Regions from separate parts of the Brevibacillus sp. M2.1A genome, predicted to be linked through region 2. Evidence: riboswitches for the same ligand, from Rfam matches in the RefSeq annotation. Region 2 holds a riboswitch; each other region holds the start of a gene.
What was found. Region 2 has a riboswitch for S-adenosylmethionine ahead of HP567_RS00775 (BMP family lipoprotein). Riboswitches for the same ligand answer to the same signal wherever they lie in the genome.
Positions count from the first base shown of each region.

Region 1: linked by a shared signal. The riboswitch ahead of metK (methionine adenosyltransferase) and the one ahead of HP567_RS00775 (BMP family lipoprotein) in region 2 are both predicted to bind S-adenosylmethionine.
Region 3: linked by a shared signal. The riboswitch ahead of HP567_RS01340 (MetQ/NlpA family ABC transporter substrate-binding protein) and the one ahead of HP567_RS00775 (BMP family lipoprotein) in region 2 are both predicted to bind S-adenosylmethionine.
Region 4: linked by a shared signal. The riboswitch ahead of HP567_RS23500 (pyridoxal phosphate-dependent aminotransferase) and the one ahead of HP567_RS00775 (BMP family lipoprotein) in region 2 are both predicted to bind S-adenosylmethionine.

Region 1 is NZ_JABSUY020000002.1:83,362-86,475, reverse strand. It holds gene HP567_RS29655 (S8 family peptidase) at 1-1,064, shown strand, start outside; SAM riboswitch class I at 1,126-1,227, shown strand; gene metK (methionine adenosyltransferase) at 1,361-2,566, shown strand; gene HP567_RS29645 (polysaccharide deacetylase family protein) at 2,718-3,114, shown strand, end outside.
Region 2 is NZ_JABSUY020000001.1:171,530-174,643, reverse strand. It holds gene HP567_RS00780 (methyl-accepting chemotaxis protein) at 1-1,082, shown strand, start outside; SAM riboswitch class I at 1,235-1,357, shown strand; gene HP567_RS00775 (BMP family lipoprotein) at 1,557-2,585, shown strand; gene HP567_RS00770 (ABC transporter ATP-binding protein) at 2,692-3,114, shown strand, end outside.
Region 3 is NZ_JABSUY020000001.1:296,581-299,694, reverse strand. It holds gene HP567_RS01345 (methionine ABC transporter ATP-binding protein) at 1-595, opposite strand, end outside; gene HP567_RS01340 (MetQ/NlpA family ABC transporter substrate-binding protein) at 639-1,469, opposite strand; SAM riboswitch class I at 1,572-1,674, opposite strand; gene HP567_RS01335 (hypothetical protein) at 1,969-2,475, shown strand; gene HP567_RS01330 (Na-translocating system protein MpsC family protein) at 2,800-3,114, shown strand, end outside.
Region 4 is NZ_JABSUY020000001.1:4,909,177-4,912,290, reverse strand. It holds gene moaC (cyclic pyranopterin monophosphate synthase MoaC) at 1-99, shown strand, start outside; gene HP567_RS23505 (MFS transporter) at 103-1,359, shown strand; SAM riboswitch class I at 1,420-1,534, shown strand; gene HP567_RS23500 (pyridoxal phosphate-dependent aminotransferase) at 1,618-2,799, shown strand; gene HP567_RS23495 (hypothetical protein) at 2,954-3,114, shown strand, end outside.

The DNA of each region.
Region 1 (3,114 bases), on a different contig from region 2:
GGGACCCTAACTACGATAATGGAACAAAGGACAATCCGACAGAGCGCGTTCAAAAAGAAGTGTCACCAGGCAAGTATTACATCCGTGTGAGTGAGTACAATCGCAATGCGGTGAATGGCGAATATCAGCTGGATCTGGGATACACGCCAGTAAAAAAAGATTTTAATGAGCCGAATGACACCTACCAAAAAGCGTCTCCGCTAAGCGGGGGGACAGTGATGTCAGGGACGATACCGACAGCTACTGATTCCGACTGGTTCCAATTTACTGTGAATAGTGAATCGTATGTGACGTTCCGAGCGCCATACATTCCTGTCGATAGCGGCTTTCGTTTCGCGCTCTACAGCGATCGAAACATGAACTATGCGATTGCTTCGACGAATGAGGTAGCGGAGCTGTCTAACCGAGGAAACGATATTATCGGTTTGCGTCTGCAGCCAGGAAAATATTATGTGCGCCTTAATAGCGGTACTTCGTTCAAATATGAATCGTACCGACTCACGGTGACGCAGCAAAAATTGATAGCCGGCTATCGCGATATTTCGGACCACTGGGCGCGCTCAGAGATCGTCAGACTCAGCTCACGCGATATTGTAAATGGATTTAATGATGCGTCGTTCAAGCCGAATCAGGCAGTGACCCGTGCAGAGTTTGCGACCATGCTGCTTAAATCGATGCGTGCGACCGGTTCCAAGGTAGCGACTACCTATACAGGAAAAACGACCTTCCGGGATATGCCAAAGCGGCACTGGGCGTATCACAACCTGGGTGTAGCCTACCAATTGGGAATTTTGAAAGGGTATCCGAAGAATGAAATGAAGCCGGATCAGCCGATATCGCGTGCAGAGATGGCGGTAATGATCGCGCGAGCACGTAATGTGTTGATGTATAACCGTGGTACTTCCAATTATCAGGATGTGCCAACGAGTCACTGGGCTTCTCCTGCTATTGAGGCTTTGACATCAAGAAATTGGGTTAATGGGTACGGTTCTTCCTTTAAACCGAATGGAAGGGCAACTCGTGCCGAGGTAGTAGTGGTACTTTCCAAGGCCTATCAACTATAAGTAAAATTTTTCCTATTGACATCTCTGAAAAAAACAATTATTCTATTATCCGTAATGGATACTCTTATCCAGAGCAGGCGGAGGGACTGGCCCTATGAAGCCCGGCAACCGATCTAGAGCGGTGCTAACCAGCAGAACGGACATCTGTTCTGGCCGATAAGAGGATGAAGGAAGCAAAAAACGCTCAAACCTTTTCCTCCTAAAAAATGGAAAAGGTTTTTTATTTGCGTTTACGTAGATAAAATCCTGACTCGGCTACCACACTATTTGTATGAGGTCAAAGGAGGTATTTTCTCATGGCTTTGCAAAAAGGTCGTCGTCTGTTTACATCCGAATCTGTAACTGAAGGACATCCGGATAAAATTTGTGACCAAATTTCCGACTCCATCTTGGATGCGATCCTGTCCAAAGATCCTAACGCTCGCGTAGCTTGCGAAACTTCCGTAACTACTGGTTTGGTTCTCGTAGCAGGTGAAATCACTACAAACACTTATGTGGATATCCAAAAGCTCGTTCGTGAAACCATTCGTGAAATCGGCTATGACCGTGCGAAATTTGGTTTTGACGCTGACACTTGCGGTGTTATTACCGCAATTGGCGAGCAGTCTGCTGACATTGCACTTGGTGTAGACCAAGCATTAGAAGCGCGCGAAGGCAAAATGACTGACGCTGAGATCGAAGCTATTGGTGCTGGTGACCAAGGTTTGATGTTTGGTTTTGCTTGCAATGAAACACCTGAGCTGATGCCACTTCCTATCAGCATGTCCCACCAATTGGCTCGTCGTCTGACTGAAGTGCGTAAAAACGGAACACTTGCTTACCTCCGTCCTGACGGAAAAACACAAGTAACCGTTGAGTACGATGGCGACAAACCAGTTCGCATCGATACAATCGTTATCTCTACCCAACATGCTCCTGAAACAACTTTGGAGCAAATCAAGCAAGATCTGGTTGAACACGTAATCAAACCAGTTGTTCCAGCTGAACTGTTGGACGCTGAAACCAAATACTTCATCAACCCAACTGGCCGTTTCGTAATTGGCGGACCACAAGGGGATGCTGGCTTGACTGGCCGCAAAATCATCGTAGATACTTACGGCGGTTATGCTCGTCATGGCGGCGGTGCGTTCTCCGGTAAAGATCCAACAAAAGTTGACCGTTCCGGTGCTTACGCAGCTCGTTATGTAGCGAAAAACATTGTGGCTGCTGGCCTCGCAGACAAATGCGAAGTACAAGTTGCTTACGCAATTGGTGTAGCACAGCCAGTTTCCATCGCAGTAGATACTTTCGGTACAGGTACTATTTCCGAAGAAGCTCTGGTGAAATTGGTTCGCAAACACTTCGACCTGCGTCCTGCTGGTATCATCAAGCAACTCGACCTGCGTCGTCCTATCTACAAACAAACAGCTGCATATGGCCACTTCGGACGCAATGACCTGAATGTTCCTTGGGAGCAAACAGACAAAGCAGAAGTTCTGAAGCAAGAGGCTGCTCAACTGTAATATTGCTGAATGACATAAAAAGAGCCTGGTATTGCTACTGGGCTCTTTTTCATGTTAGGTGCAAAGTCATCCAATTATTGGGTCAATTGTTGCACAGGAATTTGTAGGACTGTGTCGAATCTCCTAGTGAGGAAGTAGAGGAGGGGTTTTTTTGCCGAACAGAAGGCTCTTCCTGATCGTGTTTCTTACTTTTTTGTTTTTTGCAGTGGCTATTGGGTTGTTAGGCGAATCTTTTCTGGAAAAAAAGAATAAACAAGAAGTGCAACCTTTTCCCCAAGTGGATACGTCTATAAGCATAAGTGAGACAAAAAATGCTGAGCCAAACGTCACACCAATTGAAGAAGCAGCGGTTCAAACGAAAAAGTGGTATAACAATCAGGTTGTGGTTTTGACGTACCATCATGTCACGGATCAATCGAATCAGCGGTATGTCATAGCTCCTGATCAATTTGCCCGACACATGAAATTTTTGCATGATAACGACCTGAATCCGATTTCGTTGGAGGAGTTCCTGCGATTTATGGAGACGGGTACCTTACCGACTGAGA
Region 2 (3,114 bases):
TCGATGGTGATTTTTCGGAGCTCAATTTGCTTATGCGTATTGTCACGCTTCTCATGATGATGGGAGCCGTCACGTATCTGTGTCTCGCCGGACAAGCCTCCCTGCAAAAAGCGCACGACGCAAGGCAGGAAGCGGAAGAGAAGGAGCGCCGTTTGGGAGAAATGCTTTTGAACATCCAGCAAATGACCGAGCAGCTGGATCGTACCAGCGATCATGTGCATGAGCATGCGGAAGGTACAAAGCGCAATACAGATGAAATGATGGTAGCCTTCAAGGAAGTCGCCGTCGGTATGGAATCGCAGGCGAATTCTACGGTGAAGATCGAAGAAGAGGTTCAATCTATCGATCAGGAAATCGAGGCGGTCACAACACAGACCAACGCAATGAAAACAGAATCGCAACAAAATAACCGTCGCCTGACAGAAAGTGTTCAGATGATGAACGAGCTGTCCTCGCAGATGGAGCAAATTGTACAGGCAGTCAATGTGGCAGCCTCAACGATTCACCAGCTCAATCGGCAGGCGAATCGCGTAGAGGAAATTGTCGGCGCTATTAATCAGATCGCGACACAAACGAATCTCTTGGCACTGAATGCAGCGATTGAATCGGCGCGTGCAGGCGAGCATGGTCGGGGATTTGCTGTTGTAGCGGATGAGGTACGCAAGCTGGCAGAACAAAGCGCGACAGCTACGCAGGAAATTACCGACATTCTCAAGTCACTCCACCAGGAAAGTGAGAATGCGGTGCAGCATATGAGCAATGGGGAAGTGTCTGTTGCAAAAGGCCAAGAGCTGGCCGTAAAAACAGTGGCCTCCATCGAAGCAGTGCGTGCCGGGATGATGGCTTTCCTGGAAGCTGCTGATCAAGTAAGCTCCAGCATGGACCGGGTAAAAGTGCGTTCCGGCGAAGTTGCCATCGAGATGTCGACCATTACAGCGGTAACCGAGGAATCGGTAGCCAACCTAGAAGAGCTGTTTGCGACAGCAGAAAACCAGCATCAAAAAGTGCGTGAGATTACGGAAGAGCTGGGCGAGTTGAATACGTTGTCGCATCGCCTCCAGCAAACCTTTCACGTAAATTAGAGGCTGTGCTTCTCGCCAAGTTAAACGGTGCTGAAAAGACGACTTTTTAAACTTCGATTTACTTTTAGAAGTGTTTGGAATTGAGAAAAAAGAATTGCATTTTCGAACCGTTCTGCTAGAATGAATTCCATTGTAACTAAATATATTCACCTACCTTATCAAGAGCGGCGGAGGGACTGGCCCGATGATGCCCGGCAACCACTGATCATGTCTATGCATGAACAGAAAGGTGCCAATTCCTGCAAAACCTGTACCATGGTTTTGACAGATGAGGAAGAGAACGGCTACGTACGCAAACTCTTCCTCCGGGAAGAGTTTTTTTGTGTATTTGTAAATGGGGAGGAGGAATAAACGAACGATAAATTAATTTTATAAGATAATATTCGTAAATAGTATTGAAAAAATAGGTAAAAAGCCGTACATTACCTAATAGGATAAAGAAAAACGTAAAGTTCGGATAGGGAGAGATACATCATGAAGAAGTTATTGCTGGCATTAACGACATTCGCAGTATTGGCAACAGGGTGCTCGACTGGAACCAGCGCACCTGCAGATCAGCCAGGAGGACAAGCAGCAGGACAAGAGGGCGCGGCCAAAAAGCGAATTGCCTTGATTTTGCCCGAGAAAATCGGTGTGAATCCGTTCTTCCAACAAATGGATGAAGGGGCGAAGAAAGCCGCACAAGAGCTGGGCGCAGAAGTGAAAACGATCGAATCTACGGACCATGGAGCGATTGAAGAAAATCTGCGTGTAGCTGTTGCAGAAAATTATGATTTGATCATCACTTCTTCCTTTACATCAGAGGATGCATTGAAAAAAGTAGCTACCGAAAATCCTGACCGTAATTTTGCGATTATTGATACCGTAGTAGATTTGCCAAACGTACGCAGTGTTACTTTCCGCGAGCAGGAAGCGGCTTACCTGGTGGGAGCAGCAGCAGGCTTGGCAACGAAAACGAACAAAGTAGGTATGGTTGTCGCTCTTGATATTCCGCAGTTGAAAAAATGGACAGTTGGCTTCGGAGAGGGCTTGAAAGCGACGAATCCAAAAGCAGAGCTGATGGTCAACTATGTAGGAAGCTTCACTGACCCGGCAAAAGCGAAGGAATTGGCTTTGCTCCAAGCTTCCAAAGGCGCTGACTTCATTAACGGTGCAGCAGCAGTAGGCGATCTCGGCGTTTTCGAAGCAGCGAAGGAAAAAGGCTTCTTCACAGCAGGTCAGGACGTTGACCGTACCACGATTGACCCAGAGCATATTGTTCTGTCCCAATTGAAAGGGACTGACGCGGCAGCTTATGAAACCGTGAAGACCTTTGTAGAAGGAACGTTCAAACCAGGTGTTGTGGCGTACGGCTTGAAGGAAAAAGGTGTTGGCGTAACCTATGTCACGCACGAAAGTAAAACGCCGCTGAACGCTTTTATTGGACAAGAAGTCGTGGATAAAGTGAAAGCGATCAGCGATGAGATCGTAGCGGGAACTCGCCAAGTACCAGATAAATTCTAAACACGCACGTCAAAATGCTTGTGCACAGTGATGGATGTGACCGACTACGGCTGTGTAGTCGGTCTTCCATTTTCATAAAAGGACGTACAGAAATGAGGGAGTGGGAATGACCGATCGCTTGGAAATGAGGGCCATGACCAAGAAGTACGGAGATTTTACCGCCAACGACAAGGTGTCGTTCTCACTGGCAGCAGGAGAAGTCCACGCGATTGTCGGGGAAAACGGGGCGGGCAAAACGACACTGATGCGGATGCTGTACGGGATGGAGCAGCCGACGTCGGGAGAGATCGTGTTAAACGGCAAGCCAGTTGTTTTTCGCGGACCAGAGGACGCGATTCGAAATGGAATCGGGATGGTTCACCAGCACTTTATGCTCTTCGGAGAATTCAGTGTGGCTGAAAATATCGTGATCGGATATGAGCCGAGGCAAGCGGGTTTTTTCAAAAGAAAGGATGCGGAGGACAAGGTGCGGGCGCTGAGTGAGCAGTATCGCATTCCGATTCAACCGCAGACCAAGGTAGCGAATTGC
Region 3 (3,114 bases), 130 kb from region 2:
GTGTAATCAGCACGATAGTCAGGTTAAACTTTCGATTGATGTCGAGCAACAGCTCGAGAATCGATTCGGTCGTCTGCGGGTCGAGAGCGGAAGTCGCTTCGTCGCAGAGCAGGATTTCCGGATCAGTCGCAAGCGCACGAGCGATGCCCACCCGTTGCTTTTGTCCACCGGATAGCTGAGAAGGATAAGCGTTTGCTTTATCAGACAAGCCAACCAAGCCGAGAAGGTCTTCTACCTTGCGCTTAATGACATCTTTGGGGACGCGATTCATCCGCAAGATTTCCGCCACATTGTCAAAGACATTATAGGAAGAGAGCAGGTTGAAGTGTTGAAAAATAATCCCGATCTTTTTGCGAGCTTGCCGCAGCTCTTTTTCCTTGAGGGTCAGCATGTTCTGGCCATTGACGATCACAGAACCGCTAGTTGGCTTCTCCAACAGGTTGATGGTACGGAGCAGGGTGCTTTTCCCCGCTCCGCTAAAGCCGATCACCCCGTAGATTTGCCCTTTTTCCACCTGCAGGGATACGCCCTTCAATGCTTTTACCTGCTTGTTTCCTACTTGATACGACTTATGAATATCGGTTAGCTGTATCATAACGAGTTCTCCTTGTGGGTTCTTGATGTTCCTGGCGTCGATCTTACCAGGACGGCAGTACAGCTCCTTCAAAACGCTCGTCGATGAATTTTTTCACTTCTTCCGAGCGGTAGATGTCCACCAGCTTTTTGACGGCAGGGTTGTCTTTGTTGGTTTCGTTGACTGCCAAGATGTTCACGTACGGAGAGTCAGCCTTCTCAGCGAAGATCGCGTCTTTTTTCGGAGAGTAGCCAGCTTCCATTGCGAAATTCGTATTAATCGAAGCAACCTCTACGTTGCTCAGCGAGCGTGCCAGGAAAGCAGCCTCCAGCTCTTTGAATTGCAAATTTTTCGGATTTTCCACGATGTCCAATGGTGTTGCGTTGTCACCCACGCCATCCTTGAGCTTAATCAAGCCAGCTGCCTGATAGAGCAGCAAGGCGCGTGCTCGGTTGGTCGGGTCGTTTTGAATGCCGACAACACCGCCTGCCGGGATATCCTCGACTTTTTTATGCTTGGTGGAGTAAAGACCCATTGGATACGTCACGGTTTTTCCGACCTCGACGATCTTTGTTTTGTGATCCTGATTGAACTTCGCCAAGAACGGAATGGTTTGGAAGCTGTTTACATCGAGATTTCCTTTATCGAGAGCTTGGTTCGGCTGTACGTAATCGTTGAAAACGACGACTTCGACGTCGAGTCCTTTGCCTTTGGCGACTTCTTTTACTTTGTTGAGAATCTCTTCGTGCGGGCCGCCAGTGACGCCGACCTTGAGTGAGGTTTGTTCAGCAGCAGTGCCACCGTTAGCAGGCGCAGCTTCTTGTTTACCACCGCAAGCCGTTACGAGCGATGCAGCGAGCAGCAGTGTAGTGAGCAGTAGACCAGTCTTTTTCATGAAAATACCCCTTTTCTCTGGATGTAAGATGGAAACGAAAAAAGCCTCTTCCGACAGAAGAGGCGAAAACTGCGAGTATGTAAACACACTGCAACAATACCTCTCTTATCTGTCGGAATAAATTCCGCTGGATTTGGCACCATATCGTTTGCGATAGGTTGCCGAGGTGTCATAGGGCCAGTCCCTCAACCTCTCTTCATAAGAGAATGTGCTATGAAATTTTAACGAAAGATAAAATCGCTAATCCTTATTCGAATAGTTGGATTATATCTTGCACCAACATGGATGTCAAAGTTTTTTTCAAATGAATGCGATATTTGCGAAAAATGTGGTGATTCTACCTTCCTTTCGCATTACTCCTGTACAACCACCAATCGGGCGGGATGAGAGTCTATTGTTTTTCAAATATTTTCCATATAAATTCTTGATTTTCCATTTATTACCATGTAACATACTTAATAGGAAGATAATTCCAAATTACTAGTAATGGAGGATTATTATGAAAAGATCTGTTAAAGGTACAATTGCAGCAGCTCTTTTACTTAGCAGTCTATCTATTGGATCTAGTGCTATGGCATCATCACATGATGCAGTTGTAAAAGAAAAATATCCGGAGAGTAACGTTAAGGTTAATCAGGTTAAATATCAGGATAATTCCGCAAAATCTTATTTGAAGTTATTGGAACCTATGGGATCTGAAAGACCGATTGATGACGTGCCAATTAAGAATGCCAAAACGGATTCCAAAAATTTTAATATTCCAGAGGGCTATGGTTGGGTTAAAGTGTGGGTATATAATAGTGGAACCTACGAGATCAAAGTGTCCGTTACTGATTCATCCGGTAGTCAGAAAATGTTCTTTAGAGTACCACCTTATGGTAATCAAAAAATTGAAATAAGTAGCTCGCCATGGGGAACTGGTTCGCATACAGTTTCGCTTTCGTCAGATGAGAACATGGAAGGTAAAGTTGCAGTAAAAATAGCACAACACCAGAATGAGCTGTAACACATAACAAAATACCAAAAACGAAAAAACATCTCGGTTCACTGTTTATGGTGAATCGAGATGTTTTTTGGCGTTGTACTCGCCTCCAAGTGGGGATAGAAAAATCTGAAATTTAATTTTCTGACAGACCACGAGAGAACTGCCCACCCTGAAAGGGGGGAGGGGCAGAAGGTATCGCATAGTCCCCTGTCCGGTAAATCGCGGCAGAGCAATTCACGCAATTATATGAAATTGATCTAAATACGAATATTCTATTGAAGAATCGAAAAATCATTTGTATAATGAGAGCGAATGAACTCTATGCCAGCTATCGCAGGTGATGACATGACTCTCGTGGACTCCAATGAAACCAGAAAAAAGCTGTCTGCCATCTATAATGAGATAGCAAAAGAGTTGTTCGGATTTGGAACGACTTTGCTCCGAGTCACGATTGAAAACCAGATGATTACGTTCCAAGCCAAGCATCGTCGCTCTCCGCGCTCACAAGCGTTGGAAGGAGAAGCGCCGGCCCTCAAGCTCGAAGTCGATTTTCGCATGTCCCTTCTTTATAAGAAGAAACTGAGAGAACGACTGGAAGAAGAGATGGGGTTGCCGTTGGAAGCCGTGCTGAGGGACTATGATGCGCCTACGCAGTGGGCG
Region 4 (3,114 bases), 4.7 Mb from region 2:
ATGTGCAAAGCCATGGATAAAGCAATGATAATCGGTCCGACCAGTTTGCAATCCAAAACAGGCGGAAAAAGCGGCGATTTCCATCGGGGAGAGAAGTAAGCCATGAGGCAAAAATGGGAATCCTATCCGAGCAGCATTCGTTTATTGGCGATTGCTGCCGTCATTTTTTCTACCGGAATGGCGTGTATTTGGCCGCTAGTCACGATCTATATTCACAATCATCTCGGAAAGCCGCTGACTGTAGCCGGCTTCTTGTTGCTTTTAAATCAAGGCGCATTTTTGATCGGAAGTATTGTTGGCGGGATGATGTTTGACCGCTGGGGCAAAATGCGCACTATTATTGTAGGTTCCATCGGTGTTATCCTGATTTCGATCGGATTAGGTGTAACGCAAGATTTTACGATTTATGTTGTCTTGCTTCTGTTGAATGGACTGTTTTACGGGACACTTTCTCCTGTGATGAATGCATTGGCCGTCGTTTTATGGCCGGACGGAGGACGTAAAGGAATCAATCTGATTTATGTCTCCCTCAATGTGGGGGTAGCTGCCGGGTCTGCGTTGGGCGGCTTCTTGGCAAGTGTATCGTTTGCCTGGACGTTTTTCGGTAATGCCATCTCTCAAGTGATCGTCCTCGCGATGTTCATGCTCATTTTGCCGCGTCAGCTAAAAATGGTGGAACAACAACGCGAAAACGCGACGACTGGACAAAGCATGCCTGAGCAAGTAGCTGGTGATGTGCTGCGACAACCACAACAAGAGACAAAAGTGGTATGGGGCGCATTGCTGCTATTATGCGGAGGGCTGTTAATTAGCTGGATTGTCTATGTCCAATGGACGACGGTGCTGTCGACCTATATGCAAACCCTGGGCATTTCCCTCCGTCAATACAGTCTGTTGTGGACGCTGAACGGCGGTTTGATCCTGTTTGGTCAGCCATTGATTGCGTGGGTCATTCGACGCTTTGCTCGTACGCTAAAAGCACAAATGCTCTTGGGCGCTTATATTTTTGCCTTGTCGATGTTGATTTTGTCTCAGTCAACGGTTTATGCAGGCTTTGTGGCAGGCATGTTCATCATGACGCTGGGCGAAATGCTCGTGTGGCCAGCGGTGCCGGCAGTAGCTGCACAATTTACGCCTGAGGGACGAGAAGGCTTTATCCAAGGGCTGATTGCAGGGACTGGATCGGCTGGGCGGATGCTCGGTCCACTGCTTGGCGCATTCATTTTCCAATCCATTCACGCGCAGGGACTATTGTTCGTGATGGCAGGCTTGTGTTTGTTGTCTGTCGCCTTCTTTGCCTTCCACAGCTCTTTTCAGAAAAGAAGGCATCAAATGCCGGTACAGAACCAAGCATCTTGACACGGTTTACGTGCTCAAGTAGTATGATATAGACGAAAAAACAGTATATTCCGTGTGTTTGACTTATTCAGAGAGGTGGAGGGACTGGCCCTATGAAGCCCGGCAGCGGATCTGTTCCATGTGATGGACAGATGCTGTGCCAATTCCAGCAGGATTTTTTCCTGACAGATAAGGACGTGACCAAGCTGATCTCCCCCTTTTTCTGTCTGGAAAAAGGGGGTTTTACTGTATTGGGCCCAAGAAAGGAATGGAACAAAGATGCGCATTCAACCCTCCGATATGATTGATCGACTCCCTACCCAGTTTTTTGCGACCCTGGTGGCAAAAGTAAACAAGGTCATTGCGCAAGGCCATGACGTCATTAACCTGGGGCAGGGCAATCCCGATTTGCCGACACCGCCGCACATTATTGAAGAATTACAGATGCAAGCGGCACAACCACTCCATCACAAATATCCGCCTTTTCAGGGACGCGTGGAACTGAAGCAGGCAGTGGCTCATTGGTATAAGCAAGAATTTGATGTGGACCTCGATCCAGAGGAAGAAGTAGCGATTTTGTTCGGTAGCAAAACCGGACTCGTAGAGATTTGCCAAGTCCTCATGAACGCAGGCGATGTTGCACTAGTTCCAGACCCAGGCTATCCGGATTATTGGTCGGGGGTTGCGGTCGTAGGCGGACGGATGGCCATGATGCCGTTGAAGGCGGAAAATGATTTCTTGCCCGACTACAGCCAGCTCTCCCAAGCTGATTTGGATCGAGCGAAACTGATGTTTCTCAACTATCCGAACAATCCGACAGCAGTCAACGCACCAATTGAGTTTTATGAAGAAACTATTCGTTTTGCCCGAAAACATGAAATCGTCGTCTGCCACGACTTCGCTTACGGGGCGATTAGCTATGACGGGAAAAAGCCGGTCAGCTTCATGCAGGTTCCGGGTGCAAAAGAAGTAGGCGTAGAATTTTATACCTTGTCCAAAACGTACAATATGGCAGGTTGGCGTGTGGGTGCCATGGTAGGAAATCGCGAGCTGGTTCGTCTGATTAACCTCATTCAGGACCATTACTTCGTCAGCCTGTTCGGAGCGGTACAGATGGCAGCAGCCAAAGCGATGACGGATTCGCAGCAGTGCGTCCGCGATCTCGTCGCTGTCTACGAAAGCCGCCGTAATGCCTTGTATTCCAATCTGCATCGGATTGGCTGGCAGGCGCCACCATCTCAAGGTTCGTTTTTTGCTTGGCTTCCTGTTCCAAGCGGCTTCACATCCGTGGAGTTCTCTGACCTGCTTTTGGAAAAAGCGCATGTCGTCGTAGCGCCGGGAAATGGCTTTGGCCCCACAGGTGAGGGCTATGTGCGAGCGGCTTTGTTATCCAACGAAGAGCGTCTTGCGGAAGCGGTCCAGCGGATTGAGCGGCTGGGGTTATTTACGAAAACAAAATAAAAGCGAGACAATTTGGCCACACTACCGTATAAATGGAGTGTGGCTTTTTCCTTTTAGAATAAAAATCATTCTCATTATTGACAGATAATGATTTTCATTATACGATGTCATTGTTGTTAATGATAATTAGTCTCAGCGAGAGCGGGAGGGTACCATGCGCTATCAGATTAACGGTTACACGGATATGTATACGGTGATCGCCAACGAGAGAAAAATCGGCGGAGCCATTGAAGCAGGCCAGATTCGCTTGCGGACGGGAGAAGTTTACGCCAATGCTGTTCTCACTCGTTTGGAAATGTCAGGTGCGCATTTTTG